DNA from 2 places in the Acinetobacter higginsii genome. Region 1 is predicted to be linked to the other one. Evidence: predicted binding sites of a transcription regulator. Region 1 holds the regulator's gene; the other holds the start of a gene.

Region 1 (16,146 bases):
TGGTTTTAGATATCCCAAAGCCTAAAAATATAAGCAGTAAACTAAAGCCAATGCTTGCACCTGAGATAAAGGGCAGTGTTTTTCTAAATCCATAGATTAAGCTGGATGAGAGAATGGAGATATTGATGGGTCCTGGTGAGATGGACATCGTGAATGAAAAGATAAACATACTGAAAAGAATGGAAAGCTGCATTGTTATGGTCTTTTGAGATCAATCTTAAAAGAAGATGATACAGCGTGGTTTAAATAAGATTAGTCTGGTTTTATCAAAAGCAGATTTTGATTTTTTGAAGGTTTAAAGCCAATTCGACGGTGGTGATGGGTGAGCGTTTAGGTCATTCTGTTTAATTTAGATATGATTTTAAAAAGCTCCAAAATAGGGGCTTTTTTTATCACTGTGAATAGTGTAGTAGGTTCATTAGATCTTTATCTAAATCCTTTAGAAAAGATATTCCATATCTATTTTCTTTTAGCATTTCAAAAAGATGATTTGGCAAATCATCTTTGTATTCTTTAAAACAAGTAGCTAGACCTATAGCTATAGACGCAACACTATCCGTATCTCCACCTAATTCAATACATGCTTTCAAAAGAGAACTCATTGAGTTATGTTTTACTAAACAACTAAATGAGGCACTAACGGTATCATATGCACTTAAAGAAACTCTTTCTTGCCAGTTAAAATTCCATCCATTAAAGCCTTCATTTCCTAAAAAGCTTTCCAATTCTGCTAATGTGCCTCTCTCTTGTAAGCCATAATATGCGGCTAAAGCTACAGCACAACTTGAGGCTACCCCTAAGCTACTATTATGCGTTATTTGTGCTTGTAGTGTGGCAAAAGCAACAACATCATTTTTATTTTTTAAAAATCCGATAGGTACTGAACGCATAGCAGCACCATTTCTTTCACTAGTTGATATCAGCGTCTTAACTAACTCTTTCCCTGAGCTAACTTGGGTTAACAAATTATAAAAACCTTCGGAATATCCAAGCCTAATATCTCTTTGGAAACACTCTAAGAACTTAGCTGCTATATTTTCTTTATTCCATTCTGCTCCAGACAAGATAAATTCAGCTATAGCAATTGACATTTGAGTATCATCTGTATATTTACCTGAAATATCATATAGCTCATGTTTACAATATGATTCTAAGTTATTATGAAGACTAATTTTTTCTATAGCACAAAATTCGAATCCTGCACCATATACATCTGCAATAGCTATTTCAGTTAACATGCAAATGTACCCTCTTTTAAACATGTTTTAATCAGTTATTAGAATCTACGCATGCAACTCCATTTACAGTATTTTATTTAAATATATGGAGTTAAAAAATACATTTCTAAAACTTACCTTGAAAAAGCATGTTGAGAGGTGGTCCCACATGTTTGAACAACTAAAAGCTTATTTATAAGTGATACTCTGCTCTAGTTAAGCTACCTTATTTTGTTGTGGTAGCTGGTCATAGTAAAACTCATCTGGAGTCATTTTGTCCAGACTCGAATGAGGTCGTTTCAAATTATAAAATTCAAAATATGCGTTTAATTGCTTCTTCGCATCCAAAACATTGCTGTAGGCTTTGAGATACACCTCTTCATATTTAACGCTCCGCCATAATCGTTCAACCATCACATTATCAACCCATCGACCTTTACCATCCATGCTGATTTGGATGTCATTTGATTTCAATACATCAATAAATGCATCACTGGTAAACTGACTGCCTTGGTCTGTATTAAATATTTCAGGTCGACCATATTTTTCAATAGCTTCATTTAATGTTTCTATGCAAAATGTAACCTCCATACTAATCGATACTCTATGCGCAAGTACCTTGCGGCTATGCCAATCAATCACAGCACATAAATAAACAAAGCCTTTTGCCATAGGGATATACGTTATATCCGTAGACCACACTTGATTACTGCGCTGAATAGCCAATCCTTTGAGCAGATATGGATATTTGCGGTGAGCTTGATTAGCCTGGCTTAAATTTGGTTTGCAATATAACGCATTAATGCCCATTTTCTTCATTAAAGTACGTGTATGACGTCGTCCTATATGATGTCCTTGACGATTCAACAAATCACGCATCATACGGCTACCTGCAAAAGGGTATTGCATATGTAACTCATCCATACACCGCATCAGCTTCAGATCTGATGCACTCACAGGTTTTGGGCGATAGTAATAACAACCACGGGAGACTTTCAGCAGCTGAGCTTGCTTAGATACTGAAATCTGAAGTGAGTCATCGATTAACTTTTGTGGTTGAAGCGGCCCAGTTTCTTCAACACACCTTCTAAAAAATCAATTTCTAATGCCTGCTCACCGATTTTTGCATGTAGTTTTTTTAGATCGATGGGTGGTTCTGTTGGAGCTTTTGATTGATCGAAAGCTTGCGAGGAAGCTGAAATCAGTTGATTTTTCCAGTCGATAATTTGGTTTTGATGAACATCAAATTCAGCACTCAATTCAGCAAGTGTTTTTTCTGCTTTAATCGCAGCAAGTGCTACCTTAGCTTTAAAATCATTTGAATGATTTCTTCTTGGTCTACGTGCCATAAAATACTCCATATATTGATGTTTATAACATCATTTGGGGAGCAAAATATCACTTATAAGTGTTGTTCAAATTTCCTGATCCACCTCTTTGAATAATTTTTGAGATCAAATGAATCTATAGAAAAATGACTTGATTAAGAATCAGATAAAGAAACTTTTCTAAGTCTAATTACTTTATCATTAAATAAACTAATCCGAGTACATATTTTAAAAGTATTCTTATTTTGTATAAGTAATTTTCATTTAATTAATAAACTAAAAAGTCATGTACGTTTTTGCTTACATCGATTAGGGGCAATGTCCCATTTTCAGCCAAGGCTGAATTGCCTAATATGAACTCATCAGGAACAGGAAGTTCCAAAACATAAAACAAGAATGATAAGTTTGCGCATCAGGATGTGAGATATGACAGGAGTTGTATCTAGTGAAAGGAATACGAAAAAGCCCGACAGGATGTCGGGCTTTTTTTCATTTGAGCTGAAACATAGTCAATTCTTTAGTTTATTTGTTTGGCACTGTAATAGGCATGAATCGATGCTGCACAACGCTCAACGATTAGATCATCATCCTTTTTCCAGATGAGCTTCACTTCACTGAGGGTATTCTCGTCCTGAATTGGAATCAGTCTGACATTGCTGGGCAAAATCACTTTAAACTCTTCAGGCACAATACAAATGCCAAAACCATTAGCGACCAGTTCCAGTTGAGATCTTTTCCTTGAGTAGATTCTGGTTCTTTTGGGACTAAAACCATTCACCAAACATAAATTGGCGGCCAAATAGCTTAAACCACCACGGGCTTTATGTGGTACGGAAACAAAATTTAAAGGTTCTAACTCACGGATCGATATACTTTCTTTTTCACTTAATAATGGGTCTGAAATATGGGCAGCAACATATAAAGGGGCAGTGTATAAACTGATCGAATTGACATCATTTAAATTGTGATAAATCGGGGGGCGAATAAAACCCAGATCAATTGTCCCATTCAATAAATATTCGAGCTGTAATTCAGAAGATAGAGTGTTCATTTCGATATCAATGTTATGGGTATCACAGAGTTGCTCAAAGATTTCCAACTTGTTTTGATCCAACACAATACTACTGGAATGGGCAATTTTAATGATTCGACCTTCACCACGGCTGATGCTTTGGGCACTGACAATTGAACTTCTTAAATGATCGATATTGGTTTTTAAACTTTTATACAGTGCTTCCCCTGCAGGTGTGAGTCTAATTTTCTTCTCAGATCGATCAAAAATTTCAAAACCTATTTCTTCTTCTAAATTTTTAATTTGTCTGCTTAGGGCGGATTGAGCAATAAATAGCTTTTCCGAGGCAGCAATAAAGCCCCCAGTTTCAACAATTGTGATTAGATAATTGAATTGTTTGAATGTCCACATATCTCAAAATTAGATCAGTGCTTGTTTTTTATATATTAGATTAGATGGAAGAAATCTTATACCTTTTTTTATAGATCCTCGATTTAGGTAGCTGAACATGACTATGAAAAACAAGATGTTGACCTTGATTGCTGCTGTAGTGATTTGTTTACTGGCTCAAAGCTACGATCAGTATATGGGCGTGATGACAAAAGAGCAGACTATTGATTTATTGGGAGATTGATAAATTCATCCTACTTAGTTTCATACGATTACTGACTTTTTAAGGGTGAGAAGGCTCAGCGATGTACGCTTTTTCTTACACCGATCAACGGCAATGTCCCATTTCCAGCCTCAGTCGAATTGCCTAATATGAACTCATCAGGAACAGGACGTTCCAAAACATAAAACAAGAATGATAAGTTTGCGCATCAGGATGTGAGATATGACAGGAGTTGTATCTAGTGAAAGGAATACGAAAAAGCCCGACTTGGATGTCGGGCTTTTTTATTGCAAATCTAACAAGTGATTGAGTGTGTTGGCTTATTGTTTTATAACCAACAGAATTGGAGTGAATAGGTGTATCACTGAACCTAAGGCTTAAGATTGAATCTTATGTCTTTTACCTTAGCCACATAATGTTAATTTAATCAACAATGAGTAATTTAGCTCCATTCAAACTGAAGGATTGGTGTGGTTCAGCATGATCACCAACCTGATAGCTCATTCCTTGGGTTAAAATAAACGTCCTTCCATCTTTTAATCTGCTTTCAAGTTCGCCTTCTAAACAAAATAGAATATGTCCTTTTTCACACCAATGATCAGCTAAGTAATTAGCTGAGTATTCTACAATTCTTACTCTAATTCTATTTCCTTCTTCACCAAAGTATTGTGTTTTCCAATACGCATTTCCAGTTTCTCCACGGTATTCTACTGTTTCTATTTTATTCCAGTCAGTTACTTGAAATGGAAAAGGGAAAATATTCATATACTGTTCCAAAACTTTAGATTTATTCTATAAATATAGATAAATTTAGTTTTTGCAATACTCTTATTTAAGCGAAGAGCTGTAATGCGAAGGAAAATTAATTAAAAAATTTAAATACTTACTTGGATCATATTAAGAAAATTAAAGAAGCCATTGATTTAAAATAAGATAGCTTCTTTGTGAATAGCTTAGATATTTCTTGTCAGATTTTTAAACATAAACCATGTACGCTTTTACTTACACCAATTCAGGGCAATGTCCCATTTTCAATCAAGGCTGAATTGCCTAATATGAACTCATCAGGAACAGGAAGTTCCAAAACATAAAACAAGAATGATAAGTTTGCGCATCAGGACGTGAGATATGACAGGAGTTGTATCTAGTGAAAGGAATACGAAAAAGCCCGACTTGGATGTCGGGCTTTTTTTATGTGCGATGGATTTGTTTTTCCCACAGTTCAATCAAGAGTTGCATGGATTTGCTCAGTGGCTTATAAGCTGGCCAAATGGCATGAATCGGCATATCCAGCCCATTGGTGGTATCGAGAAAGGCCAAGCGCACCAGGCTTTGTTTGGCAAAATGTGTTTGTACGACGGAAAGGGGGAAATTACCCCAACCCAGACCTTGTTCCACCATATCAATGGCCATAGATAAATTGTCGCTATACCAATAAGAATCCGAGACCAAAACCCGACTGTCAGGTAGAGGGTAATGTTTGCTTGCAACAATAATCTGTCTGAGTTCAGATAACATGGTGAATTCATTCTTATTATGTGCTTTGAGCTGTTGTGCATCTTTCGGTGAAACCGCAGCAACGAATTGTTCCATCCCCAGTAAGCGGAAACGCTCATTGTTATCGAGTTGTGATGAGCTATACGCGATATAGAGATCAATTTCGTTATTGTGTAGCCGTGTTTTGAGCTCTTGTTGTGGTGCACTGACTATTTCAATATTTAACAAGGGATAGCGTTGAGTCAGCTGTTCAATCCCTGCCAATAAAAACTTTTGATTCACATCTGCAGCGATGCCAATGCAAAGACTAGTTTCTAATCCCGTTGAAAGTTCGGTCAAATGCAGGTCGAGCTGACGTAATTTGGTCACAATCAGTCGGGCATGTGGTTCGATTGAAAGCGCGACTTCTGTCGGGGCGAGATGATTTTTACTACGTTCAAACAGTTTTAAATTTAACTCTGCTTCTAGGTTGGCAATCGCCATGCTGACTGCTGAAGGCACTCGATTTAGTGCGCGTGCTGCTGCGGAAAAATTACCACGATCAATAATTTCAAGAATCAGTTCAAGCTGTTCGCTACTGAGTTTCATGGTCATTCCCTTGTCAGTAAATCTGATGACGATTGACTTTTTTTATCAAATTTAAGGCGTAAAATCCACTCATTATTGATTTTAAGGTGTGGTCATGCAAGGAACCAAGAGAAGAGTCACTTACGTATTTTTCTATGAAGTTTTGAGCTTTTTTATCTGTGCGATGGTGTTGGCGGTGCTTTCAGGCACGACCATCAGTCATACAGGACCTTTGTCGATCTTGATTGCTGTGATCGCAGTGACAGTCAATTTCTTTTATAACTATGTGTTTGAGATGTGGGAAAAGAAGCAGACATCAAAAAAACGTACGGTACTCAGACGTGTGGCACATGCGATTGGCTTTCAAATTGTCTTGGTGATGATTTTGATTCCTTTGATTGCTTGGTGGATGCAGATCAGTTTAGTTAAAGCCTTCTTGCTAGATTTTAGTTTGATGGTGCTGATTCCATGTTATACCTTTGTTTATAATTACTTTTTTGATCATATTTTTGGTTTGCCTAGTCATTTGCTTGAGCCAGCAGCGATGAGTGCCAAAACCAGCTCTTAATTGACAGTCTTATGCTTAAATTTATAAAAAAGAGTGCATAAAATGCACTCTTTTTTATGTGAAATTTAAATAATTAAAGTCGAATCCAAGTCATATTACGGAAACTATTATTGCTTGGATTTTTGGCATTGATACTCAACATTTTACCTGTTTTGCTGAGGCGTCCATTTAGGTTGTATTTGTGACCATCATAAGGATTGAGCCAAACACCTTGTCCAAATTCTTCATTTTGACTCAACATCTTTAGACCAGTTAGCACTTCCATACCGATAATCTGCTGGTTTTTAAAAGTACCTGTACATGCTGTACATAAGGTTGGCGCAGCCTCCTTGGCAGAAGGATACATTTTGACAATCACCGCACTGTATTGCTCGGTCGCAGAATGTTTGCGAATGACGATATCAGACAGATACGAGCCCGTACGCTCATCGACGACTTTCCACGTCCCAATCAGTGGATCTGTTGGAGCAGCATGAATCGCCAAAGGGGTATTGAGTCCAAGTAAGAGAATACAAGCACGAAGAAAAGGGGTATTGAGCATGAGGAATACATCGAGAAATATAAATAATGAAATGAAACAAAAATTTATTATATTATTTTAGTGGAATGATCACATCATATTTAAGGGAACTTAGCAGTTCCCTTCAGGTTTAAATCATGCGGTATAAGCGTTCTTTCGGGAACACCGCAGTAAAGGTCGAACCTTCATTTTCTTTAGAGGTAATTTCCAAGTGCGCACCGTGTTGCATCAACACGTGTTTCACAATCGCAAGCCCTAATCCTGTTCCACCAGTCTGACGGCTACGTGCGCTATCGACACGGTAGAAACGTTCTGTTAGGCGCGGCAAATGTTTTGGGTTAATCCCGATGCCATTATCCTGAACGGTAAAGTAGGCATGGTCACCATCTTCATGCCAGCCAATGGTGATGATGCCACCTGCAGGCGTGTATTTAATCGCATTGGTAATTAAATTGCTGAATGCACTGGCAATTTCGATATCAGAACCAATCAGGTCGCAATGGCTATCAATATCCAGATTGAGGGTATGACCATAATCGAGATTGTAGGCACGGGCATCATCAAAGATTTGGTTCATCAGATTGGCCATATCAATAATCTGATTCTTTGCGACTTTTTTATTATTTTCTAAATTTGATAATAATAAGAGGTCATTGACCAAAGCATTCATCCGTTTGGTCTGAGATTGCATCTGGGTGAAAGCACGTTTCCAACGCGGGGTAATATCATCTTGATCGGTAAAGGTTTCGATATAGCCACTGAGCACGGTCAATGGTGTGCGTAACTCATGTGAAATATTATCGACAAAGTCTTTACGCATTTGTTCCAGATTATGCACCCGTGTGGTGTCATACGCGACCAGCAGACGGCTTTCTCCACCAAAACGGGTGAGTTTGACCTGTACATAACGTTCTTCATCCATCTGCGCCTGTAAACGGATACCATCAGGAGATTGATCGCTATGGTTGAAATATTCAATAAAATTGGGTTGGCGCAGAATCGACAATAAGTTGCGGCCACGATCCAAAGGGCTAATCCCTAACAATTTTTCAGCGGCAGGATTCCACCATTCGATTTGATGTTGATCATCAATTAAAACCACCGCTTCGGCCAATGCCACCAGAGAGGATTGCGCCCGATCAATCAATCCGACCATCTCCGCTTGAACAATGCGTTCTTGACGTTGTGCACGGTAAACATTGAACAGCAAAGCGCCCCAAATCCCGTTCAGATTGGGTGGGACATCATAAGGGCGATTGGAAATCCATTCATTGACCAGATAAAGCGAGCGTAGCTGTAGGAAAAAAAACAGCACGAAGGCAATAAAAATACAGCTCCAGAAGTAACCCACCCCGAATCCGACTAAGCTTGCAATCAATAAGAAAAAAAGTAACAGTCTTAAATCTTGTTTTGCAAAGGTCCATAAACTGCTGTAGCGAAAACGTTGGTGTTCACGTGCCAGTTCAGGGACGGGGTAAGGCTCATACATAAAGGATTTTTAACCTACTGCTAAATCTGCTCGTGTCGAAAAACGGTAACCTGTGCCACGAACGGTTTGTACAAAACGGTCGACACCAAAAGGCTCTAACACTTTGCGTAAACGACGGATATGCACATCAATAGTACGGTCTTCAATATAGACATTGCCACCCCAGACCTGATCTAGGAGTTGAGCACGGGTATAGGCGCGCTCAGGATGGGTCATGAAGAAGGCCAATAAACGATATTCGGTTGGGCCCATATCTAAAATACTGTTGCCGAAACTCACGCGCTGGCTGACAGGATCAAGTAATAAACCATTGGCATCAATCACTTTTTCACCGCTCAATGCATTGGCACGACGTAATACCGCTTTGATGCGAGAGACCAGTTCACGGGTTGAAAATGGCTTGGTCATGTAATCATCGGCACCTGCGTCCAGACCTTGTACTTTGTGGTCTTCTTCACCACGTGCAGTCAGCATGATCACAGGAATCTCGGCCAAGTTTTCATCGCGTTTGAGGCGACGGCATAAATCCACACCGCTCACGCCACCAGGTAGCATCCAATCCAGCAAAATAAGCGCAGGACGCTGATCAACGATAATCTGATGCGCTTGTTTGGCATCCTCAGCTTGTAAACATTGGAAGCCTGCCATATCCAAAGAGGTATGGATCATTTCGCGGATCGGTAGCTCATCATCGACAATTAAAATATAGTCATCTTTCACAGCGCAATACCCTTAAAATCTGTAACGGTTTAACCGTTTTGTTGTTATGACAGGCTTATTACAAAGATTAATTATGACAATATCATTGCAAAAGAATTAATAAAGTCGAATTTAGCAATAAATTGTGACAAGCATGGGGCAGAGTCGTGACGGATTGATGACAATTTGCCTAGCAATAAAGCAAATGAATTCATTTGCTTAACTTAACTGTAGTTTAACAGCTTTGCGTGTCACAAAACTGTAAAACGATTTTAATTTTTTTGCGAGGTGGTTTCGATAAAAGACAAAAAGACAGCACAGCAGGCGGACAGAACATCTTCCAGAGGCTGTTTGAAGCCTTCCGAGACCCAACGAATAATAATATGGGTGACATAACCATTTAGGCCAGTTGCCATCAACGAGACTTCTTCAGTGCTATGTGGGGCATTGGGCATGGTGATCATCACGAAGCCCTGAATAATGCGATCGAATTGGGTCAGCGTTTCTTGAATGGTGGCTTGATTATGTAAATCCTGCACTAGCATCGCATCAATATAAATAATCCGTGCCATACGAGGATCATCTTTAATCGCGCTCAATAACGCTGACAAACCTGCAGTCACCATATTCTTGGGTTCAGGTGCTGCCATGAGGACAGCTTGGGTTAAGCAGGTTTGCATTTTTTCAATCATTTTTAAGAATACGGTTTGAAATAGTTCTTCACTTTTCTTAAATGATTCATAAAAATAGCGTTCAGTCAGCTTGGCTTCATTACAGACATCTTTGACCGTGACTGAGAAAAAGCCTTGTGTACCGTAGGTTGCAATACCTGCTTCAATCAATTTTTCACGACGTGCTTCTTTGCGCTCAGTTAAAGACAGACCTTTGAATTGCCGTTCTTTCGCTTCTGTATTGTTTTTCTTGCGTGTCGCTTGATCTTGAGTTGCCATTGAGAAAACCGTTCCCTAAAAAGTCTTTAAATCGTATGTCTAAGTCTAATATGTGCATTTCAACCTTGTTGTGCTGCTAGCATAACCATATTTTGAAAATATACCTTGTCTCTTTTAAACATCATCGGTCATGAAATGTAAATAGGCCTATTATGACATGTAGGATGTTGGTTATTGCCATTTGTCTTAAAGCTGTAGTGTACTATATTGACAACACGTATTGTCAAAATTATATTGGTTACAGGTTAAACAGGCCCTTACACAAAGGATAGGCAATGAAAAATTTTAAAAATAAAGTCGCAGCGATCACCGGTGCAGGTTCTGGGATTGGACAACAACTGGCTGTTTTATTGGCGAAACAAGGCTGTCATTTGTCATTGAGTGATATCAATGAAAAAGGCCTGACGCAAACTGTCGAATTAGTGAAGCAGTACCCTGTGACAGTGACCACCAAAGTCCTCGATGTTTCAAACCGTGATGCGGTGAAACAGTGGGCGCAAGAGACTGTACAGGATCATGGCTCAGTCAATTTGATCTTCAATAACGCAGGCGTAGCACTTGGTTCGACAGTGGAAGGCGCAAGCTATGAAGATTTAGAATGGATCGTTGGGATTAATTTCTGGGGTGTGGTCTATGGCACCAAAGAATTCCTGCCATTCATCAAACAAACCAAAGATGGTCATATCATCAACATCTCCAGTATTTTTGGTTTAACCTCGCAACCAACCCAATCGGCGTATAACGCAACTAAATTTGCGGTACGCGGTTTTACTGAATCATTACGTCAGGAATTGGACATTGAGAAGGGTGGTGTCAGCTCACTTTGCGTACATCCGGGCGGGATTCGTACCAATATCGCCAAAGCAGCGAAAATGAATGACAGTTTGAAGAGCTTGGGCATGGACCCAAACAAATCAATCAAGCAATTTGATAAGTTCCTGCGTACCCCACCAGAAGAAGCTGCACGTCAAATTTTAAATGCAGTATTGAAAGATAAACGCCGTTTATTGATTGGGACCGATGCGCGTATTGTGGATTCGTTCCAACGTTTATTCCCGACGGGTTATCAGCGTATTGCAGCGCTTGCAACCAAGATGATGTAAGTCGTTAGCATGAAAAAAGCCATTCTCTGTGAATGGCTTTTTTATATCCGTCAGAAGGTGGTTTTAGATCAGTACCTTAATCTTGGTCTTCTTCCAAAAGAATTGATAATAAAAGGCTTGGAACAGACATAGGCAAACAAAGGACAGCGCATAGGCAATCCAGATGCCTGTTAAGCCCCACAATGAGCTAAACCAATACGCGCACGGCACTTCGATTAGAACAATCGTGAAAATATTGATCAACATTGGAATATTGACCGCACCACTGGCACGCATAATCGATGCAAAAATGGCACTGGCACCAAAGAACAAAATCGACCACAGCACAATAAATAACAGTTGCTGACCCAGTTCAATCACACTGTGATCGGTAATAAACAGCGCCATCAGATATTTTGAGAACAAATAAGCGAGGGCAATTAAACTACCGGTAAATAAGAAGTTCATACCTAGAGCGGTACGGGTGACCTTGGCCAATAAATCAGGTTTACCTGCGCCAATTGCTTGTGCTGCAAAAATCGAAGCGGCAATTGAAATCGACAAGGCTGGAAATTGAATGTAGTTCAGTACCTGATTGACTGCGCCGTAGGCAGCGGTGGCATGCGCACCATAATGGTTAATCAAGCCAATAATCACCAAACCCGCTAAGGAGGTGGTGACCATTTGAATCCCTGTTGGAATACCAAGTTTTAAAATTAATTTACTCAGTTCTGCATCATGGCGAATATGTTGCAGCAATAGACCATCAATTTTCAGCGGATGGTTTTTATAATTTAGATAAATGGCTAAAAAAATCAGCACCGCAGCATAACCGATAATGGTTGCAATCGCAGGGGCAACAATACCTAACGCTGGAAAACCAAAATAACCTTTCAGTAAAACGGGGGTTACGCCCAAACCAATCAAGCTGGTGAGGCTCAGGGCAATCAGTGGCGTCACACTATCACCGACACCGCGCAAGATCGAGGTATAAATAATATAGACGAACAGTAAGGGACTGCCCACCAACATCCATTGCACATAAGGCAAGGACAGGTGCATCACTTTAGGATCGGTACCCAGCAACTCCAAAATATGTTTGGCGAAGATCAGACCCAAGACCGCAATAATGCTGCCGCCGATTAAGGTCATAAAGACGGTAGAACCAATCACTGAGCGAACTTTTTCTAGATTCTGCGCACCCCATGCCTGCCCAATCAACACTGTGGAGCCTGCGGAAATCCCGATTACAAAAGCCAGTAAAAAGAACAGGATGGGGAAGAATACTGATACTGCGGCAATTGCATTGACTCCCATCATTTGACCGACAAAGATAGTATTAATGGTTCCTGACAGGTTTTGTAAAATATTGGTGGCAATCAACGGTACCAGAAACACAAAAAAGGTTTTCCAGAGATTTGGTTGCATGACCAAGGGTTGGCGTGGTGTCATTCAATTTCCTTCACGCTTCATCCTGAAACGATTGTATTTTTGTCAACATAACATTCTCAGTTGTGTTGAAGATGAGGGTTCAGTTTCTTTTTGTTGATCAACATTGTACGAGGATTTCACCTGCACGTTGCAGTGTTTGATCTGTTTTGGCAAAACAGAAACGAATCAGGCGTAATGAGGCTGGTGCTTGTTGATAGAACACCGAAATTGGAATTGCCACAATTTTATGTTGCTCCGCAAGGAATTGGCACATCTCGACATCATTAAGATCAGGGCGAATAGCACTGTAATCCAGATTTTGAAAATAGGTGCCTTGAGATGGGATGAAGTCGAAACGTGAATCTTGAATTTGGGCGTTGAACAGATCACGTTTCGCCTGATAAAAACTTGGCAATTCTTGAATATGCTCAGGGTGTTGTTGCATATAGTTGGCCAGTGCAATCTGGCATGGAGTGGTGCCACAGAAATTGGCAAATTGATAGATCTGGCGGAATAAGCGCATGAGTTGTGGTGCAGCAACACAATAGCCGGTTTTCCAACCAGTGACATGATAGGTTTTGCCGAAAGAACCAATCACAAAACTGCGTTCACGCAATGCTGGAAATTGCAGTGCGCTATAGTGTTTTTGCCCATCAAAAATCAGATGTTCATAGACTTCATCTGAGAGCACCACGATATTTTTATCTTGAATCAAATCAATTAACTGACGCCAATCCTGTTCTGACCAAATTGCACCTGTTGGATTGTGTGGGGTGTTGACAATGATCATGCGGGTATTGGCATTGATACTGTCTTTGACCTTTTGCCAATTCACCTGAAAGCTGGGTGCATCTAAATGGATATGTACTGATTTTCCACCTGCTAATTGAACCGCAGGGGCATAGCTGTCATAGCTTGGATCGAAAATAATCACTTCATCGCCAGCGTGGATACAGGCTTGAATGGCACAGAAAATTGCAATGGTTGCGCCAGGGGTGATGGTGATTTCAGTGACTGGATCGAGTTGCAACTGATCACGTGCCAAGAATTGTGTGGCCAGTTGTTGTCTTAAAGCCAGTACGCCGTCACCCGCAGGGTATTGGTTATAACCTGAAAGTGTCGCTTGGCTGAGGGCTTCGAGCAATGCAGGTGGCGCAGGGAAATCGGGGAAACCTTGGGATAAGTTCAGGGCATTGAGTCGGTGTGCGAGTTCAGTCATGACACTAAAAATGGTGACGCCTTGGCTTGGGAGTTTTGACTGAAGTTGCAACATCGGATGTCCTTTTTAATATCTAATTTCTTTTTTACGATGACTCTGCACAGCCTCGTATGCTGTGAGAAATTATATGTAATTTGCATAGGCATGTTTTACTTTTCAAGGATGAAAAGTAACAAAAATCCTTTGTAGTGCTGATGGCCCATCCTTGAGGCCGCAGCACTACGGGCGGCATCCATGCCGCCGTCACGATAGTTGATCCCAACTTAAATTGAGCTAGAGAACTTTACGATGTGATTTATTTACAAAACATTTTCAACAATGGCACGAATCACACCGAGTGCTAAACCAATAAACGCACCGACAATCACACCATTGACGCGGATCATATGCAAATCACCGCCAACTTCACTTTCAATTTTGGCGATCATTTCCCGAGAATCCCATTCATGAATGCGCTCACTGATATAACGAATGATCTTGTCGCTATATTGCTCACTGAAATTGGTGGCTAAACCGACCATTTTTTCATTCAGTACCTGACGCACTTTTTCATTTTGAATCAGGCTCTCACCCAACTGTTGAATGGCGGCTTGTAAATTGGTAGCAATGCCTGAATCTTCCTGCATTAAATCAGTTTTAATCGCATCACATAGAATGGCCACAGCGCCACTGATAAAGTTCAGCACTTGTGGGCTATCGAGCAGGGCATCTTTGCCACGGTTTAAGCGTTGGCTGGCGTCACTGTCTGTTTCTGCCAGTTCCAGCATCAGGTTATGCGTGGTGGCTTCAATATCTTGACGCCAAGGATGGTCAGGATTGGCCAGCATCGATTCAACTTTTTCAATGAGTGAATCAATAGTGCGTTGCTGTACATCAATGCCGATCCAGCTTGCGCCTTTAGCCAGCTTCCAAACACCGAGTTCTTGGAATAATTTACGTGACAAATCACGTGCTTCTTCAGGGTGAGATACCATCCATTCATGTGCCAGATCCAGTCCACGTTGTAATACATCTTGATGGAAATCATTTTCCAGCACCGCACGCAGCATTTCACTGGCCAGTTTATTGACTTTGGTACTTCTGACCCATTGCACACTGTTATTTTGGACAAAGTGTGCAATCTGATCTTGGCTGACAAATTCAAAGATTCTCGGCACAGCATGCTGAATCATCTGTACCACTTGCTGATTGTTCTTTGGACTGGCCAACCATTGACCCACTGCCAAACTGATATCGGCATTTTGTAAGCTACGTTCCACAATTTGTGGTGATAAGAAATTTTCCTGTACAAAGCGTCCCATTGATTCGGCAATACGCGCTTTATTACGTGGAATAATTTCAGTGTGGTCACGCAACAGTTTGGGTAAGGGCATTCTGCCGAAAGGGTTGCGGAATAAGACGGTGACTGCATACCAATCGGCTAAGCCACCAACCACGCCTGCTTCTGCACCGAGCATGAAAATATGGATGAGCCATTTATATTCAGGCAGAAAATGTGCCGCGACCATTAAAGCGACCCATGACACCACTGCAATAATCAGTGCCATGGTGGCGAAGTATTTACTTCGTTGTAAGCTTGGGACGTGGATTTCTTCGACTGAACTCATTGAGTCATCCTTTTAATTTCATTTCTTGTTTTGAGGTGGTGCAGGCGGCTGCAACACATCTCCTGATGGACTCAAGCCATATTTAGGCCCTAGGGATTGCAAAATCAGTTGTGCATCAAAGGCATCTGGTGATTGCTGTTGTGTCTTAAAGCACTCGATAGTATACGACACTTGAATCGGATCAATATTGACCACTTGTGGGGTATCGTAGAATGGATCAGGCCAAAAGGCAGGATGACGACGATAATAACCATAAGGATAATAAGATGGTGTCGGATAAATTACCGCCTGACGAGGTGTTTTATGACGGGCATTACTTGGATCGTCCACCACACTAAAATAACGGA
Region 2 (16,146 bases), on a different contig from region 1:
AGCTTGGATTCAAAAACAAGGCGGTCTACAAGGTGCATTGGATAAACTAAAAAATGCCGGTTTATCGAATCAAGTGCAAAGCTGGGTAGATCCACAGCAACAAAATGCACAAGATGTGCCAGAGCAAAATATTCAAAGTTTATTTGATGACCAAGATGTAGAACAAGTTGCACAACAAACTCAAGCACCGAAACAAGCCATCTATGGTGCAATTGCTTCAGTATTACCGCAAGTGATTGATTCTTTAACACCGCAAGGCAGTAGTACCAATCCACAAGAAGCCAACCAAGATATCCAGCAAGTGTTGAATTTGGTGAGTGGTTTCCTTAAAAAGTAAAAAATTCGATGCGGAAAAGCCTGTTCACTTGAGCAGGCTTTTTTCTAAGTTATATATCTGCATCATTGCTATTCTGACACCAATGATCTATGACATTGCTGCTTGGTCTTTTTCGCGCTAGATGTTGCTTTGTATACATTACTTGGCTCAGGGAACAGTTTGAGCAGTGAAATATAAAGCAATGCTGCAAGTGTAATACTGATCGGTAAACTCAAATCAAGACCGTTGAATAAATGCCCCCAGATACCAATAAACTGATCTGGTAAATGCACAAAGCAAAGGCCGATAAGTGCACTGGGTATCCATGCGATGATGCCACGCCAATTCCAACCATGATGAAACCAGTAAGCGCCGCCTTTTAGGCCATTTGCAAACACCTGTAAATCATCATTTTTATAGTAACCTTTCCGTGTGATAAATCCGATAATCATAATGATGATCCATGGACTGGTACACACCACTATTAGAGTGGCAAAAGTCATGACGCTTTGAGTCAGATTCGCTGCAAAACGACCTAGAAATATAAACAGGATGGACAATAGACCAACCCAGATCGTGGCTTTAACACGTGTGAGTGATTTTGGAAAAAGACTCGACATGTCCAAACCCGTACCGTACAAGGCTGTAGTTCCAGTAGATAAACCACCAATCAGTGCAATTAAACACAATGGAATAAAGTACCAAGCTGGCGCAATTTGAATCAGTCCAGCGATGTAATTATTTTGTTCAATAAACACGGGAGCACTGCGAGCAACAATGCTGGCGGTGACTAGACCAAACAGAAAGGGAATTAAGGTTGCAAGCTGTGAAGCAAATACGGCTGCCATGATTTTATGGGAGGCGGTTTCTTTAGGAATATAGCGCGACCAGCCACCAAGGAAAGTACCAAAGGAAATTGGGTTACTGAATGCAATCAAGGCTGCACCAGTGAAAGCTGCCCAAAATCCAGCTTGTCCGAGTTGAATTTGTCCTGCGTAAGTTGAATCAAATTGCTTGGAAAAAGCAAACAGACCTAAAAAGAATAATAGACTTGATGCAATCACGGCCACTCGGTTCACCAGTAGCATAAAGCGAAAGCCATAGATACAAATCGTAAGCACCAATAAGGCAAAGCCACTATAGACCAATCCATATAGCCAGTTACTTTGATAAGAGCTGTCAAATAGACGTTGAGTTGCACCAATCAGTGCATCGCCAGAACTCCACACGGAGAGCGAAAAAAATGCGATGGCGGTAAGTAAGGATAAAAATGAGCCGACAACTCTGCCATGCACGCCAAAATGGGCGCCAGAAGCCACGGCGTTGTTGGTTCCCGTACGTGCACCAAAAATTCCCATTGGCGCTAAGATACAGGCCCCCAAGATAACCCCACACAAGATTGCCCAGAATCCAGCTTGAAAAGAAAGGCCAAATACAATCGGGAAGCTGCCTAAGACACAGGTCGAAAAGGTATTAGCGCCACCAAAACTTAAACGAAATAGATCAAAAGGGCTTGCTGTACGGGCATGTGCAGGTATCTCTTCGATACCATAACTTTCGATTGTTGTAATCTGTTTAGAACGATCTCTATGCATAATGCGCTACTCTTAATATCCATTTATCAGGTTCAGGTTTGCTTGTTGGTTCATCCATTAAGCGGCTTGTTTGGGGCTGACGTGCTTTTGTTCAGCCTGTTCCTGAGAAAGTTGCTTTTTTCTTAGTCGGGTAATGCCACAAATGCCAATGAGGGACAGCAGCGAGAGAAAACTAAATAAGAACGCCAAAGGTAACCATTGGCCTGCATAATGTTGAGCCAACAAAGTGCCAATGATGGGTGTGGTTCCACTGGTGATTGCCGCAATCATTTGATAGGAAATGGAAATCCCTGAATAACGGACATGTGCAGGAAAAGCTTCCGCCATAAAGCCAGCGACAACGGCATATAAAGAAGACAGCGCAATGACCGCAAGCGTAATCCCCAACACGATGTAATAGATATTTTGGGTACTCACCAGCATAAACATTGGATATGGAATGGCGATACAGAGGATTGCAGCCCAGAACAGAAAACGATGTGTCCCCACTTTACTGGCATACCAAGCTGCAATTGGCATGGCTAGAAATTCAAATAGGGTGACCCAAAACAAAGCATCTAAAATCGTGGGGCGGCTGATCCCCATATATTGGGTGACATAGCTAATCATGAAGGTATTGGTGAAAAAGAAACCCGCTGTCCCAATGGTAATCGCCAGTCCAGCAAAAACCACTTGAGGCCAATAGTTTTTAAGCAACTCTTTTACTGGGTATTTGGCTATTTCTTGTTTGGCTTGCATCTGTTTAAATTCAGGGGATTCTTCTACACCTAGACGGATGGCTAGGCCAATGAGCATAAATACAAAGCTGAGTAAAAAGGGTATACGCCAGCCCCAACTCAGTAAGGCTTGTTCATCCAAAGACGTAATACCTTTAAAGACTAAAAGGCACAGAATCAGACCTGCTGGGCTGCCCATTTGGGCAAAAGAGGCGAAAAAAGTTTTTTTATGGGTAGGAGCATGTTCGCTGGCCATGAGTACTGCTCCACCCCATTCACCACCGACTGACAAGCCTTGCAAAAAGCGTAGTACGATTAGAAGAACAGGGGCCCAAATCCCAATATGCGCATAGCTGGGAATCAAGCCAATTCCAGTGGTGGCCAGTCCCATCAGCAGCATGGTAAATAGCAGCATTTTTTTGCGACCTAATTTATCGCCTAAATGCCCGAAAATAACGGCAGCAATCGGTCTGGCAATAAAACCGACAGCAAAGGTTGCAAAAGCCGCTAATGTCCCTGTTACAGGATCGGTTTCAGGGAAAAATACCAAGCCGAGCACGAGAGCTGCAGCCGTGGCATAAACATAGAAGTCATAAAACTCGATTGTTGTTCCAACGAAGGCCGCGGCAGCAGCCCGTTTTGATTGATCTTTTTTCATTCCATCTCGACCTATTTTTATCCATGTGTTTTTCTTGTTTTATCGTGGGACGTTATTTACGTATTTTTACCCCAGGGAGGACGCATAACATTTCATACAGCAGATTCGCGCCAAGCAATGAGGTATTGCCTGTCGTGTCATAAGGTGGTGAGACTTCAACCAAATCACAGCCGATCAGATCTAGACCCTGACAGCCGCGGATAATTTCCATGGCTTGAATGGTTGTCAAACCGCCGATCTCTGGTGTTCCTGTCCCTGGTGCCCAAGCAGGATCAATCCCATCAATATCAAAGGATAAATACACAGGCCCGCCAGCAACTTGTGCTCTCACTTCCTCCATTAAGGGAGCGAGCGATTTATGCCAGCATTCTTCAGCTTGAACGACCCGAAAGCCTTGTCGTCGACTCCAATTGAAGTCATCTGCACTATAGCCTTGAGCCCGTAAACCAATTTGCACAACGCGTTGACAATCAAGTAGTCCTTCTTCAGCAGCACGTCGAAAGGTGGTGCCATGTGCGACTTTTTCACCAAACATCTCATCATTGACGTCTGCATGCGCATCGATATGAACCAAACCAACAGGCCCATGTTTTTTATGGATCGCACGTAGGATTGGAAGAGTCAGCGTGTGATCACCACCAATCGTGAGCGGAATAATCGGATGGGCCAGTACGCGATCATAATGTTCTTCAATAATGCGTACCGCTTCTGTCAAATTAAAGGTGTTGATCGGGACATCACCAATATCAGCCACATTGAGTGAATCAAATGGTGCTGCGCCAGTTGCCATGTTATATGGGCGAATCATGACCGATTCGGCACGAATTTGCCGCGGGCCAAAACGCGTGCCTGAGCGCAAAGATGTACCAATATCTAGAGGGATCCCAATAAAAGCCGCATCCAGTTCGGCCAAACCTGCATCATTATCGACAACTGGTAGGCGTAACATTGAGGCAATGCCACCAAAACGCGGCATTTCATTACCACCGAGCGGTTGATTTAAGCGCTTGTTCATTTGCTTCTCCTTTTTCTTATTTATTGATCAGCTCGGAACAGGGTTAAATCTTATTTTTTAAAAACTTAGTTTTGATTTTTCTAAACTAAGTTTTACAAGAATGTTTTAAGATGAAGTGAGGCAGAGGGAAAATTGAGATAAAAGCCATGACGCATATGGATATCAAGTTAGTTCGAATTTTTGTCAGTATTGTAAAGAATCAAGGGTTTGCAAATGCCCAGCAAGAGCTCAACCTATCAACCTCGGCCATTAGTACCTATATGAATCAATTGGAACATATGGTCGGTTTCAAGTTATGTGAACGTGGACGTGGTGGTTTTGCAATCACTCAAAAAGGTGAAATGTTTTTTCAGGAAGCCAAGCGCATACTGAATGAGTTAGAAAATTTTTCTAGGCACACTGCACAGATCAAGGGCGAACTGACGGGTACCATTAAAATAGGGATGCTGGATTCGATGGTGACAGATCGAAATATCCCTTTAGATCAAATCATCCAACAGTTTTCAGAACAGAATCCAAATGTTTATATTAAATTGCAGGTGCAATCTCCCTATGAGTTGCAGATGGGGATTTTGGAAAATCGTTTTGATGTTGCGATTGGATCTTTTTTTCTGAAAATGAATGGCGTGATGTATCAAGCTTTGCACAAAGAACAGCAATGGTTATTTTGTAGTGATACGCACCCCTTATATAAACAGCAAGGTCTAACGGCAGAAATTATTCGACGTGAAAAAATGGTCAGTCGTGGTTATTGGAGTCATACCGAATTGGCCAAACAAGGATTTAAGCATTCTTTTGCTACAGTTGATTCGATGGAAGCACAATTGGTACTTATTTTATCAGGGCAATATATTGGTTATTTGCCAGAGCATTTTGCTCAATATTGGGTGGAACAACAACGCTTAAAAGTACTACTTCCAGCAACATTTGGTTATACAGCACCATTTTCGCTTATTTTTAGACGAGGCAGAACTAAAGATCCTGTTATTCAGAGTTTCCGTAAAATTATCAAAGGCTTTTTTTGATGGGAGCTCCCGAGTTAGGAAAAATCAAAGTATTGTGAGTGTAATACAAAAGAAAAAGGGCTGATCAAGATCGCCCTTTTTCTTATAAGATAGGAGGTAGCTTCAAATTAGAAGTTATATTCCATACCTAAACCGATGGTTGTTTTCTTATCATCTTTCACTAACCAATCACGTTTTTGTTGACCTACAACACCGTAGAAACGTGTTTGTTTATTGATTTGGTAATCAGCACCTACACCATAAAGGTCTTGTTTACGATCATCACGGCCATTTACTTCAGTTGTTGCAGAGATATATTCTGCTTTTAACTTAATTGGCGTTGATGGAATTACGTATGCAGCAGTTACGCCGTAAGCATCTTCTTGCAAGCCTTTATAAGACGTTACAACAGCAGGAGTACCGCTTGTCGTAATTACTGTGTCATCAGTTGGTTGAGTTGTTTGCCATAATGCACCAAACACTAGGCCATCAACACCTGCTGGTGTTAAGTCTAAAGAACCTGTTACACGGATTGCATCAGAGTAAATGTTTCCACCTAATTCGCTGTTATAAGCATTGTATTTAGATGCAACACCAAAGTTACCTGCAACAGCTGCAGCTAAACCGAAGTCTTTGTTTTCATAAGTGATTGAGGTTGAAACACCATCACCAAAGCTATCACGGCTGCCTTTTTGGCCTTTTGCATTGTTCGATACAGTAGACGATTCTTCACCTTGTTGGAACATGATGTTGAATGCTAAACCACCGAGTAATTTCTTATCTGTTTCGAAACCAATCACATTCTTTAAGCGATCTTCGCCAGCTAGGATAGCTGTCATATCTAACTCATTGTGATCGTTAAAAATATCTTGGTTGTTGCCAGCAGCATTTTTAAAGTAAGAGTCATATTGGCCTACTTTTAAAGTACCGATACCATCTGACTTAATACCGACATAACGGTTACGGTTACTGAATACATCACCGTCACCATCTGCACTGATTTGCCATTCAATTAAGTAAACTGCTGAAAGGTTATCAGTCAGTTTTTCTTCACCTTTTACCCCGATACGAGAAGCGTTTGAGTTTACTTTAGTTACGCTTTCGTCTTTAAAGCCATTCTTATCAATTTGATCTAAAGTCACATTGAGCTTACCATACAATGTTGGTGCTGCTTGCGCTGCATTCATGGCTAAAGTTGCTACAGTAGCAGCAAGAAGCAATTTTTTCATTGAGATTTCTCCAAAACACTTTTTGTAAATGGCTGATGCCTTAGTTACTGTTATGAGCTTGCTTATGTACATAAAGTTACATAGCTCACTGACTTGTATGCAGTATCGGTAAACTTTGTGACAGAGAAGTGAAAGAAAAATGACAGTTTGATGACGATTCATATTTAGTAATAAATATATTTCTTATTATTTTTTATATAATTAGCAAACAAAAAAAAACGGAGTAAAAACTCCGTCTTTATAAAAATAAGAACTTAAAGTGCAGCTTTGATTTTTTCAGCGAGTGCTGTAATTTTTTCTTGATCACCCATTTTTGCCGCATGGCGACCAAGTTCATGCACTGAACTAGGGATCAGATGGAAATGCACATGAGGGACGGTTTGTCCCGCTGCTGCACCAGAAAGCTGCATAAGTACGATACCTTTGGCATCTAAGGCAGTTTCCATTGCTTTGGCAATTTTCTGCACGATCTGGATGGTATATGCAGCCGCATCGGCAGGGAGGTCCAATAAGGTAACTGCTGGTGTCTTTGGAATCACTAAAGCATGACCATCTGCTTGGGGCATGATATCCATAAACGCGAGAACCTGATCATCTTCATAGATTTTGATTGCAGGTAATTCACCACGAAGGATTCGTGCAAAAATATTTTGGTCATCGTATGCCATGATTCATCCTTTAGATAGGCTTATTTTTTCAATAATAGCATCCACTCTCCGTGATCAGAGAGTGAATTGGAGTGTTTAAAACACGATATTTGGCTGCTTATTTGCAGTTAAGCTCTTTTTGACGAGCTTTGATTTCATCAAGACGTTGTTGTTCTTTATCAGAAAACTTTGGCTTAGTCGTATGGCAATTTTCGTTACCAAACTTCGCTTTAGCATCAGCGTCTTTAAAACAGAATCCTTTAGATGCATAGATCAGGTTCGAGTCATCCTGTAACTTTTTACATTCTTGTTCTGGTGTTGCAGCTTGTACACTAAAACCTGTGAGGGTAATTAAGCCAGCAAAAACCGCAACCATTAACTTATTCATGAGGTGTTCCTCTAATCAAAAAAGTATAAATCAATGCTGTATGAAATAGATCCATATGGCGCTTGATCGCTACGCATATACCAATATAAGGTTTATTAATGAAATTTCAATGAAACTGTATGGTACGAGTGTAAGTTTACTCCATAATTTATCCTTATAATATGGAAAAGCCTTATATATCAAGAGCTTTATTATAATTTTATATAAAACAACTGATTAAGATGATTTTTATTGTGCATTAAATTGCTTGTTTTATGGTATTTCGCTCTTTTTAAAGGTTTATTTATATATTGATTGCTGTTATATGAGTTTTAACAAAATAAAATGTACATGATATTCTGGGTTGTATTTTGTTCAATTGCAGAATAAACAATGAAGATTGTAAATGGATTTGAAATCATAAAAATTGGATCGTGAATGCTTTGTTCAGAATATTGAGAATGAGTAAGATAAGATTCAACGCGGATTAAAAAATAAAGGCTCACTAAATAGTGAGCCTTTAGGGTGGCGTCCTTCGTTCTTTCGGCTACCCACAGGCTGGTTACTGGTTCTGGTAACGGGAGTAAAATTACTGACCCAACGGCAGGAACCCTGTGAAGTATCAACACAACCATCGGGAAGTCCTTGCTCCTGCACGGCTATTATAGTGAATACAGGACTTGCATTGGAAGTAATTCTAATCTTTTGATTGCGAAGCGTCTTAGATTTAAATATAATTGATTGATATTTATGTAGTTTTTTAAATTAATTTTTTGATTTATTATCTAAACGCCATTGAAAGCTAAGTTTTTTAACAAGAATATGAAAAATGCTGAAATATATTAAAACTAACCTTGCTATCCTTATCTTGATCATTATTGTTATAGGGGGACTCGGCTATCCCTTTTACTCAGGTAAATGGATTATGGCGCCCCGACTAAGCGAAATTGACAGTAAATGTTATGGGGTAGATGTACCAAGCAACATTGAGCATAACAAAGTACTACTTTTTTGTTCATGTGTTCATACGGTCGGTATTGAAAATAAAGAGGAGAAATACAAGTATTGTACCAATAGAATGGATAAAATTACTTACCGACAAGATTCTTGATGTGTTGGTCTTTAGTGTTTAAATTTGAAAGAATTGTGTAGAAATTATAAAATATATCCTTGTCTTTATTTATTTTATATTGAGTATACTTAATGAAAAAAATATTAATATTTCTAATAAATTCAGTTGTGACTGTTTCTGTGTATAGTGCTGATGATTTGTTTAATAAGCCTCCATCACTTTTAATCTTAAAAAATGACATACCTGAATATGAGATCAAAAGTCGTGAGCATGTTGATTTCTTTGAGTCAGCAAAGCAACAAGAACAAGATCGTCTAAATCAGCGTGATGTAAATGCGGCGAAGATGTATGAAACTCGGTCAAATACATCTAATATGAGCCCATTTGAACGATCTCAATATCTTCTAAAAAACAATGATACTCGTGCTTTAAATGCGTATGAATATGAGCAACAATTAAATTCACTGCAGAAGGCTCGAAATAGAGGCGTCATATCAGACCAAGATTATCAACAAAAAATTACCCAGCAAAATCATATGCCTTTAGAGCAAAAAAAATAATCAGCTTAAATTATCAGTTCCAGTTGGAGAATAAATTCAGTTCGTTTAAATGCTCATCGAAAGGTGGGCTTTTTAGCTCTAGTGCTTATGATTAGCTAATGCTTCTCTTGTGCTGATAGCCAAGTTCAACAAGAAGAAATGAGTTTTGCCTAAACTGAGCAACAATAGCTCATTATGTAGCTCAGCTTTAAAATTTTCTTAAAATAAGCATAAATTTGTTGATTTACATCACACTTTTATCTATATTTGCCTTGTTGTTTGATAATAACTAAACAACAATAACCTTCATTCAGCGCAAAAAGAATTAAGGGGAAGCCCACTCATTGAGTGGGCTTTTTAATTGTATATAACCCTGAATTTACTATGCAGTTTAAAGTATGGAAAGTGGAGCTAGAAGGGAGAGTCTGTTGCCTCAAATTGAATGATAAAACAAAATTATTAAGGATTACAAAATAAAAGCCCATAGTTTGGGCTCTTAATAAAGACTTCACTGTGACCATGATTCTTTTATCCTACTCAGTTTCAAAGGAAACTGTTAGGGGCGGCGTCCTTCGTTCTTTAGGCTTCCCAAGGCGTTACCTTTGCGGAAGCAGACCCGGTTAAAATTGGCCCAACGGCAGGAACCCTGTGAAGTATGAATACATCCATCGGGAAGTCCTCGCTCCTGCAAGCGTAATTTTAGCTAGTATGTTGGCTGAAGGCAATTGAATGAAGATTAATTGGTAGGCTTTGATAAATGTCGATTAAAGAGACATTGTGATTATTCAGCATATTGTTACATTCAATAGGTTTTGATCGGTTGGTTAGAGATGATGTAATGCAAATGTTGAACGTTAAGGATTGTCAGTGCTTTGATGTATTTAGCGTTAATATACGGTTTTCAATCTTTATGAATGATATTGTGGATTTATTTGGTTAGATGGAATGATGTGAAAAAATGGTAAGTGAGGAATCATGAAGACTATCTTGGATTACTTCCGCAAGCTCATTGATGTTAGGCCCCCTCAAAAACGGAATGATGCTAAAGATAAGCAAATGAATGTTGCAACGGCTTATGATACTGGCGATATGTTAGGTACAGCCTTTGATTTTGAAATGTCTATAAGTGCTCATGGTATCAATCTTATCACAAGCTTTGAGGATTTAAAGCTACATGCCTATGACGATGGGGTTGGTGTGTGGTCTATTGGATTTGGCACCACAGTTTATCCAACGGGTGTTCGAGTTAAGCAAGGGGATTATTGTACATTAGAGCAAGCAAAGTCTTTTTTTCAACATGATTTAAAGTACTTTCAAAAGGCTATAAATGAAGCTGTCACTGTTCCACTTTCTCAGAATCAATTTGATGCTCTGGTTTCATTAGCATATAACATCGGCAGCAATGCTTTTAAAAATTCGACATTGCTAAAGTATTTGAATGCACTAGCGTACCAAGATGCGGCAGACCAGTTTTTGGTTTGGAATAAAGGTGGTGGTAAGGTTTTAAAAGGATTAGTTCGCCGTCGGGAGGCTGAGAGAAAGCTGTTTCTAAAAAGAGGTTAAGGCCATATAAAGCAATAATAGATATTTGAAGAATGTTCTGGGTTCGAAATACCAGCTAGGGTTTACGAAGTTTGGCGTTCCATTGGATTAAGGGCGTGTTCTAATTGTGCATCCGAATTCATTACTAGCTCAAATCTATGTATGCCCGCAGATAGGAATCCTAAATTTGATACAACAGCACTTTACATTCTTACAGTTGGTTTTCTAATTTGGATATTGCTTATTTTATATCTATTAAAATAAATAAAAATTAGCATTGAACTCTGTAGTATAAAGCCCTCAATTGAGGGCATTATACAATTGAAAACTAAGGTGTTGTCACTTTCATCAATACCACACCGAATACAATAGATGCTGCTGCTAATAGGCGTAAAAAACCCATAGGTTCATGTAAGAAGAATATTCCAATCAGGAAGGCACCAACAGCTCCGATTCCGACCCAAATCGTATAAGCAGTGCCTAAAGGCAAGGTCTTCATAGAGACAGCCAGTAAACCGAAACTCAAAATCATGAATACAATGGTAATGATGCTAGGGGTGAGCTTGGTAAAACCGTCAGACATTTTCATAGAATATGCCCATACGATTTCAAAAATACCAGCTAAAATTAAATAAGCCCAAGCCATTTCGACACCTCATTAATAATATTTTTTAGGTCGTCCCAAAGCTTGAAAAATTGAACAAAGAGGTCGTCCTCTTCGCAATATATATAAGCACTAATGGGCAATTCATTCAATTTTTTTTTGTTAAATTTTATTCCGATTGGTAAAATTTATCTGGTAAGGGTACTTTTAGACATTTAATTTCAATGAATAATTTATTCACTCACGAAACATATGCTTGTACATCATATTCAGGTTCACCAGCTAAAACAGAAACAAATTTCTCAACGGTTTCAGCCGTTAGCAGGTAAGGGTTGAATTCTTCTAAATGGTACTTCATGAAAAAGTCTGAAATATTCTGGTTGACTGGTGAAAATTTCATAGACCATTGTGAAAAAAATTGATTCTCACACTCAGTGTAATAGAGAATTTCACAATTGATATGGCGTTTATCTTTCACAATTTTGTTATAAAATAAATCATCAACGATGCTCTTTTGACCTTCTAAGCATTGTACAAAATAGCCATGACCATAATATAAAACACCTCTAATATCATTACGATAATTAAAGTCTACAGCTTCATCGAGGATTTTAATCAAATCTTTTTTTAAGTTCGAGTCAATATTCTTAATTTTACTTACGTATAAAAGCCTTACAGACTTCATCATGGGTACGCTCATTTTGAAGGTTGAACTCATGTTATATAGAAAAAACAATACTTTGTATACTTTAGTCTGTAACCAAGTACGCAGACTTCATACTTTTATTTTATCTATGAACTTTTATTGAGAATTGAAATATTATGTAAACTAGGGTTGGGCTATCTACATGGAATTATTAAGAAAATGTGATTTTAATCTCGTTTTTATGCGAAGTTGATTAAGTTCTGAATTTAATTTTTAATAAAATAAGACACTGATTTATAATGTAAAAAAATGAAAACAATATTTTTGGTTACAACCAATTTGTCGACAAGACTAGATTTAGTTTGCCATATTGCGTTTGCGAAACTTAGCAAAGGTATTTGTCTATGGTGTCATTTCTATTTATTGGTTTGATCATTACGATCTTACTAACACCTGGTCCAACGAATACATTATTGGCTTCGTCTGGAATCCAAACGGGTATTAAAGGTTCACTGAAATTGATCCCCGCAGAGGTTGTTGGTTATTTTATTGCCATTACGACATGGGGCTTTTTACTTGAGTCTGTTTCACACGTTGTGCCTTGGCTACCACCGCTCATTAAGTTACTGAGTGCGACTTTTATTATCTATTTGGCAATTAAGTTATGGATTACTTCAACAAAAGAGTTAGATTTGGATCAACCTTTGATTACCTCTAAGGCTTTGTTTGTAGCAACCTTACTTAATCCTAAAGCTTTATTATTTGCTTCAGCTATTTTTCCACACACTGCTTGGCTCAACCTACATGAATATGTTGTTCATATGGGAACGTTCTTAGCACTGATCACTCCAATTGCTTTTTTATGGATTGCATTTGGATCTATTTTAATTTCCAACAAAATCTCTTGGCTGAATCAACGTAACTTACAACGTTCAGCAGCATTTGTTTTAACTTTCTTTGCGATGCCGTTGGCTTACTCAGCTATTTCATCGTTCTAAATTTTCGTTTCGCTGTTGTATTTAAAATTTAAAAAATTGGAGTTTTTAATGAACACTATAAAAATTAAGGTAAAGGATCAATTTGAGGCCGAGAAGATCGCGACAGCCAAAGTAAAAGCTGTCAATGATCAAGAAATTCCCTTCTTTAAACGAATTGAGCACATTGAAGTTGAAGGGGAGATTCTTCTACCAAATATGGATTTACTCTTTGAAAATCCCAAAGACGGCAGTATTTATCGATATGTTGGGGCTGTGTAGATTTATTCGCTATTGCTTGAAGACATTGACCCACGTTTAGACGTGGGTTTTTTGTATCCCCTAATAGTAGAGAGAACCTCGACGCAATAAATAAAAGATTGGAATAAATTAATGAGTCAAACGGAAATTTTTCTGTGCGTGTGGGCAAGGATTTTTATATCTAATCTTTTGTTGGACTTTTATTCCTTCACTTATCGCATTTATTGAATTCATCATTTATCTATGCTCAAGTGATGAAGAGTTTGCAAAAAAATACGGATAATTTAGATCAGAATTATCAAGGAAGCCCTCATTATATATGAGGGTTTTCTTATTTTAAGTTATAGAATTTCTAGCACGGCTGGATTTATTCAACGCATTCATCCTACGAATTTATTCACATGGGTGAAAGAGATTTGCTTAGAAAAATGGGTAAAACCTCTCCAAGATACTTTATACATAAAGAAGGTCGTCGCTTATGTGAAGCGACTGAATATGTATATGAGATAGATATGCGGATATATGCTGTTTTAATCTGTGATGAAAGGTTTTTTGAAATTGCTGTGAATAATAAATGATCGAGATCTTTAACCGAATTAAACTTTAAACATAAGGAGATACTTATCTCAACTCAACTAAATGTAGTAGATGCACTGATTGTAGTAGATATGCAAAATGCTTTTGTATTAGGACGTGGTGCTGTGCCTGACTCTAAACAACTCACTTCATCGATCAGTATTTTACTTGCTAAAGCTCGCTTGACTAAGACTCCCGTGATCTTCTTGCAAAATGATGGAGATATAGGGGCTTTAGATGAACCATGCCAAGCTGGTTGGGAGCTATTTTTTCCGCCACAATCTCATGAATTTATCATAAGAAAAAATCAAGATAATGGTTTTAATGGAACCCTACTTCAACAGATATTGGACGATCACGAGATTAAGTCTTTCGCAATATGTGGTGTTCTATCCGAGATGTGTGTTGCAGCAACTGCACGTGCTGCATTAGAGCTTGGTTATGACGTATTGTTACCACATGACGCCCATGCAACATATGATGTGCCAGCAGGGCCAGGATCGCATGGTGTACCTGCTGCGATGGCGGCGAGAGCAGCAGAGTGGTCGCTTGGTGATGAAATTAGGATTTGTGCATCAGTGAATGAGGTGGTTTTCAAGAGAGTCTGATATATAAAGTTTATAAATAACAATTTTTTATATGTTTTAAAAAACCGCTCAATAGAGCGGTTTTGATGTTTTAAAAAGACTTTTACACTAAAATTCTCTTATTTCAGGGTAATTTTACTCCACGACTCATACAATTTAACGGCTGCAGAGAAGTCACTATTGGGCTCAGCAGTTAAATTCGCTGCTTGAATCAAACTTTGCGTTAACGACAAAATCGGAGCAGGGAGCTTGGCATCCTTGACGAGATCAAGCGCGATGCCTGTATCTTTCGCCAGTAAAGGTAATCCAAACGTCACAGGAAACTCACGACTTAATACGCGCTGCGGGAAAATGGTTTCGGTAACTAGACTTTTGCCGCTAGAAGCATTAATACAGTTCAGTGCGGCATCCAGATTGACACCATGTGCTTTTAAGGTACTAAATCCTTCGGCAACAGACCATAAATTCACAGCGAGCAACATATTGTTAATGGCTTTTACCGCAAAGCCAGCACCAGATTCACCGACATGTTGAATTAATTTTCCGACGGCTGCCATTGCTGGGTAAGCACGTTCAAAAGCATTGACATCGCCGCCCACCATGACGGTTAAGGTTGCATTTTCAGCGCCAACCGTTTGCCCACTGACGGGTGCATCCAAAAAGTCCACATCTTGAGCTTTTAATTTCTCAGCCAGACGGCGTGCTGCTTCGGGCACTCCACTGGTGCAGTCAATCCAGATCGAGCCCGACTTAATTTCAATACCTTCGATTAATGCTTCAACATCATCGCTGGTCGGTAAACAAGAAAAGATAATATCGGCCTGAACCGCTTGAGCAAGTTCAACGGCTTGAGTTCCATATTCTGTTGCATGCTGTTCTGCTTTACTAAAATTTCGATTCCAGACATAAACGTTTTCGAAATATTTAGGAAGATGCGCCGCCATACGATAGCCCATAGCGCCTAAACCAATGAATGCAACAGATTGAGTCATACTTTACCTTTTTATTTGTGTTGATCGTTCGGCTAACCATGTCGCCAGTGTTGGCCAGAACTCAATGGAACTGTTTTGACTGGACATTAAACCTAAGTGCCCGCCAGGGATAAGAGTAAACGTGACATCTTGGCTGCTTGTCAACTGGGTCAGCGGGAATGCGGACTCAGAAGTCACCAGTTGATCGCCTTTACCTGCACCCACGAATAGAGAACAATTGATGTTTTTGAGTTCAATAGTTTTGTTCTTGAGCTGAATTGCGCCATTTTTTAAAGGATTCTGCAACCAGACATTAAATAGCATGTCCTGATTCACACCACCCGGATAATCAATCATGTTATTTAAGAAGTGGCTAAGCGTCGCATCTTCTTGTACCAACTTTAGATTATCCAAGTTTTTCAATAACTGGATATTGCCATCAATCCAGCCTTTAGGATCTAACAGTTTGAATCCAAGCGAGTTTAGGAAGCCTGGTGAATGAATCATTAACTTCGGTAAACGGTTATAGATGTAATCTTTAATGGTGGGGTTACGGTTAGTCAGATAAGCCAAAGTTTTATATAACTTGCCAATATAACCCGAAGCATAGCTGTCGATCGGACTACCTAAGACCACAAGATTTTTCACTACACTCGGCTGATGGCGTGCGGTATAAAGCGTGACGAAAATCCCCGCCATACTCCAACCATGTAGTGAAATTTTTTCAGATTTAGAATGTTGTTGAATGGCTTCAATACATTTAGGAATAAAGTTATCAATAAAAGATAGAAAGTTAATCTGATAATTTTTATAAGTCAGTTTACCCC

The links. The regulator PhoB, encoded in region 1, activates phosphate uptake and scavenging genes when phosphate is short. The targets are predictions, from matches to a motif close to TGTCATNAANCTGTCATAA.
Region 2: F885_RS12050 (porin) is a predicted target of PhoB. The motif match lies at 6,671-6,689, and genes of this name have one in related genera.

What each region holds. Positions count from the first base shown of each region.
Region 1 is NZ_KB850215.1:105,263-121,408, forward strand. Features, by position in the region: gene F885_RS09145 (LysE family translocator) at 1-193, opposite strand, end outside; gene F885_RS09140 (ADP-ribosylglycohydrolase family protein) at 393-1,238, opposite strand; one part of gene F885_RS20705 (IS3 family transposase) at 1,434-2,314, opposite strand; one part of gene F885_RS20705 (IS3 family transposase) at 2,314-2,578, opposite strand; gene F885_RS09125 (LysR family transcriptional regulator) at 3,063-3,968, opposite strand; gene F885_RS21355 (hypothetical protein) at 4,066-4,191, shown strand; gene F885_RS09120 (DHCW motif cupin fold protein) at 4,594-4,935, opposite strand; gene F885_RS09115 (LysR family transcriptional regulator) at 5,362-6,255, opposite strand; gene F885_RS09110 (PACE efflux transporter) at 6,350-6,802, shown strand; gene F885_RS09105 (DUF2147 domain-containing protein) at 6,876-7,343, opposite strand; gene phoR (phosphate regulon sensor histidine kinase PhoR) at 7,453-8,811, opposite strand; gene phoB (phosphate regulon transcriptional regulator PhoB) at 8,821-9,531, opposite strand; gene F885_RS09090 (TetR/AcrR family transcriptional regulator) at 9,783-10,460, opposite strand; gene F885_RS09085 (SDR family NAD(P)-dependent oxidoreductase) at 10,736-11,563, shown strand; gene F885_RS09080 (MATE family efflux transporter) at 11,627-12,994, opposite strand; gene F885_RS09075 (pyridoxal phosphate-dependent aminotransferase) at 13,092-14,246, opposite strand; gene F885_RS09070 (DUF445 domain-containing protein) at 14,492-15,799, opposite strand; gene F885_RS09065 (CC0125/CC1285 family lipoprotein) at 15,818-16,146, opposite strand, start outside.
Region 2 is NZ_KB850214.1:56,488-72,633, reverse strand. Features, by position in the region: gene F885_RS12025 (YidB family protein) at 1-337, shown strand, start outside; gene F885_RS12030 (purine-cytosine permease family protein) at 406-1,911, opposite strand; gene F885_RS12035 (MFS transporter) at 1,969-3,285, opposite strand; gene speB (agmatinase) at 3,338-4,300, opposite strand; gene F885_RS12045 (LysR family transcriptional regulator) at 4,447-5,325, shown strand; gene F885_RS12050 (porin) at 5,433-6,533, opposite strand; gene F885_RS12055 (HIT family protein) at 6,788-7,201, opposite strand; gene F885_RS12060 (YARHG domain-containing protein) at 7,299-7,568, opposite strand; gene F885_RS21215 (hypothetical protein) at 8,377-8,658, shown strand; partial or broken gene F885_RS12075 (hypothetical protein) at 8,751-9,213, shown strand; gene F885_RS12080 (lysozyme) at 10,134-10,721, shown strand; gene F885_RS12085 (DMT family transporter) at 11,029-11,346, opposite strand; gene F885_RS12090 (BLUF domain-containing protein) at 11,546-11,989, opposite strand; gene F885_RS12095 (LysE family translocator) at 12,355-12,948, shown strand; gene F885_RS12100 (hypothetical protein) at 12,997-13,206, shown strand; gene F885_RS21010 (hypothetical protein) at 13,587-13,763, shown strand; gene F885_RS12105 (isochorismatase family protein) at 13,839-14,369, shown strand; gene F885_RS12110 (NAD(P)-dependent oxidoreductase) at 14,468-15,340, opposite strand; gene F885_RS12115 (alpha/beta fold hydrolase) at 15,344-16,146, opposite strand, start outside.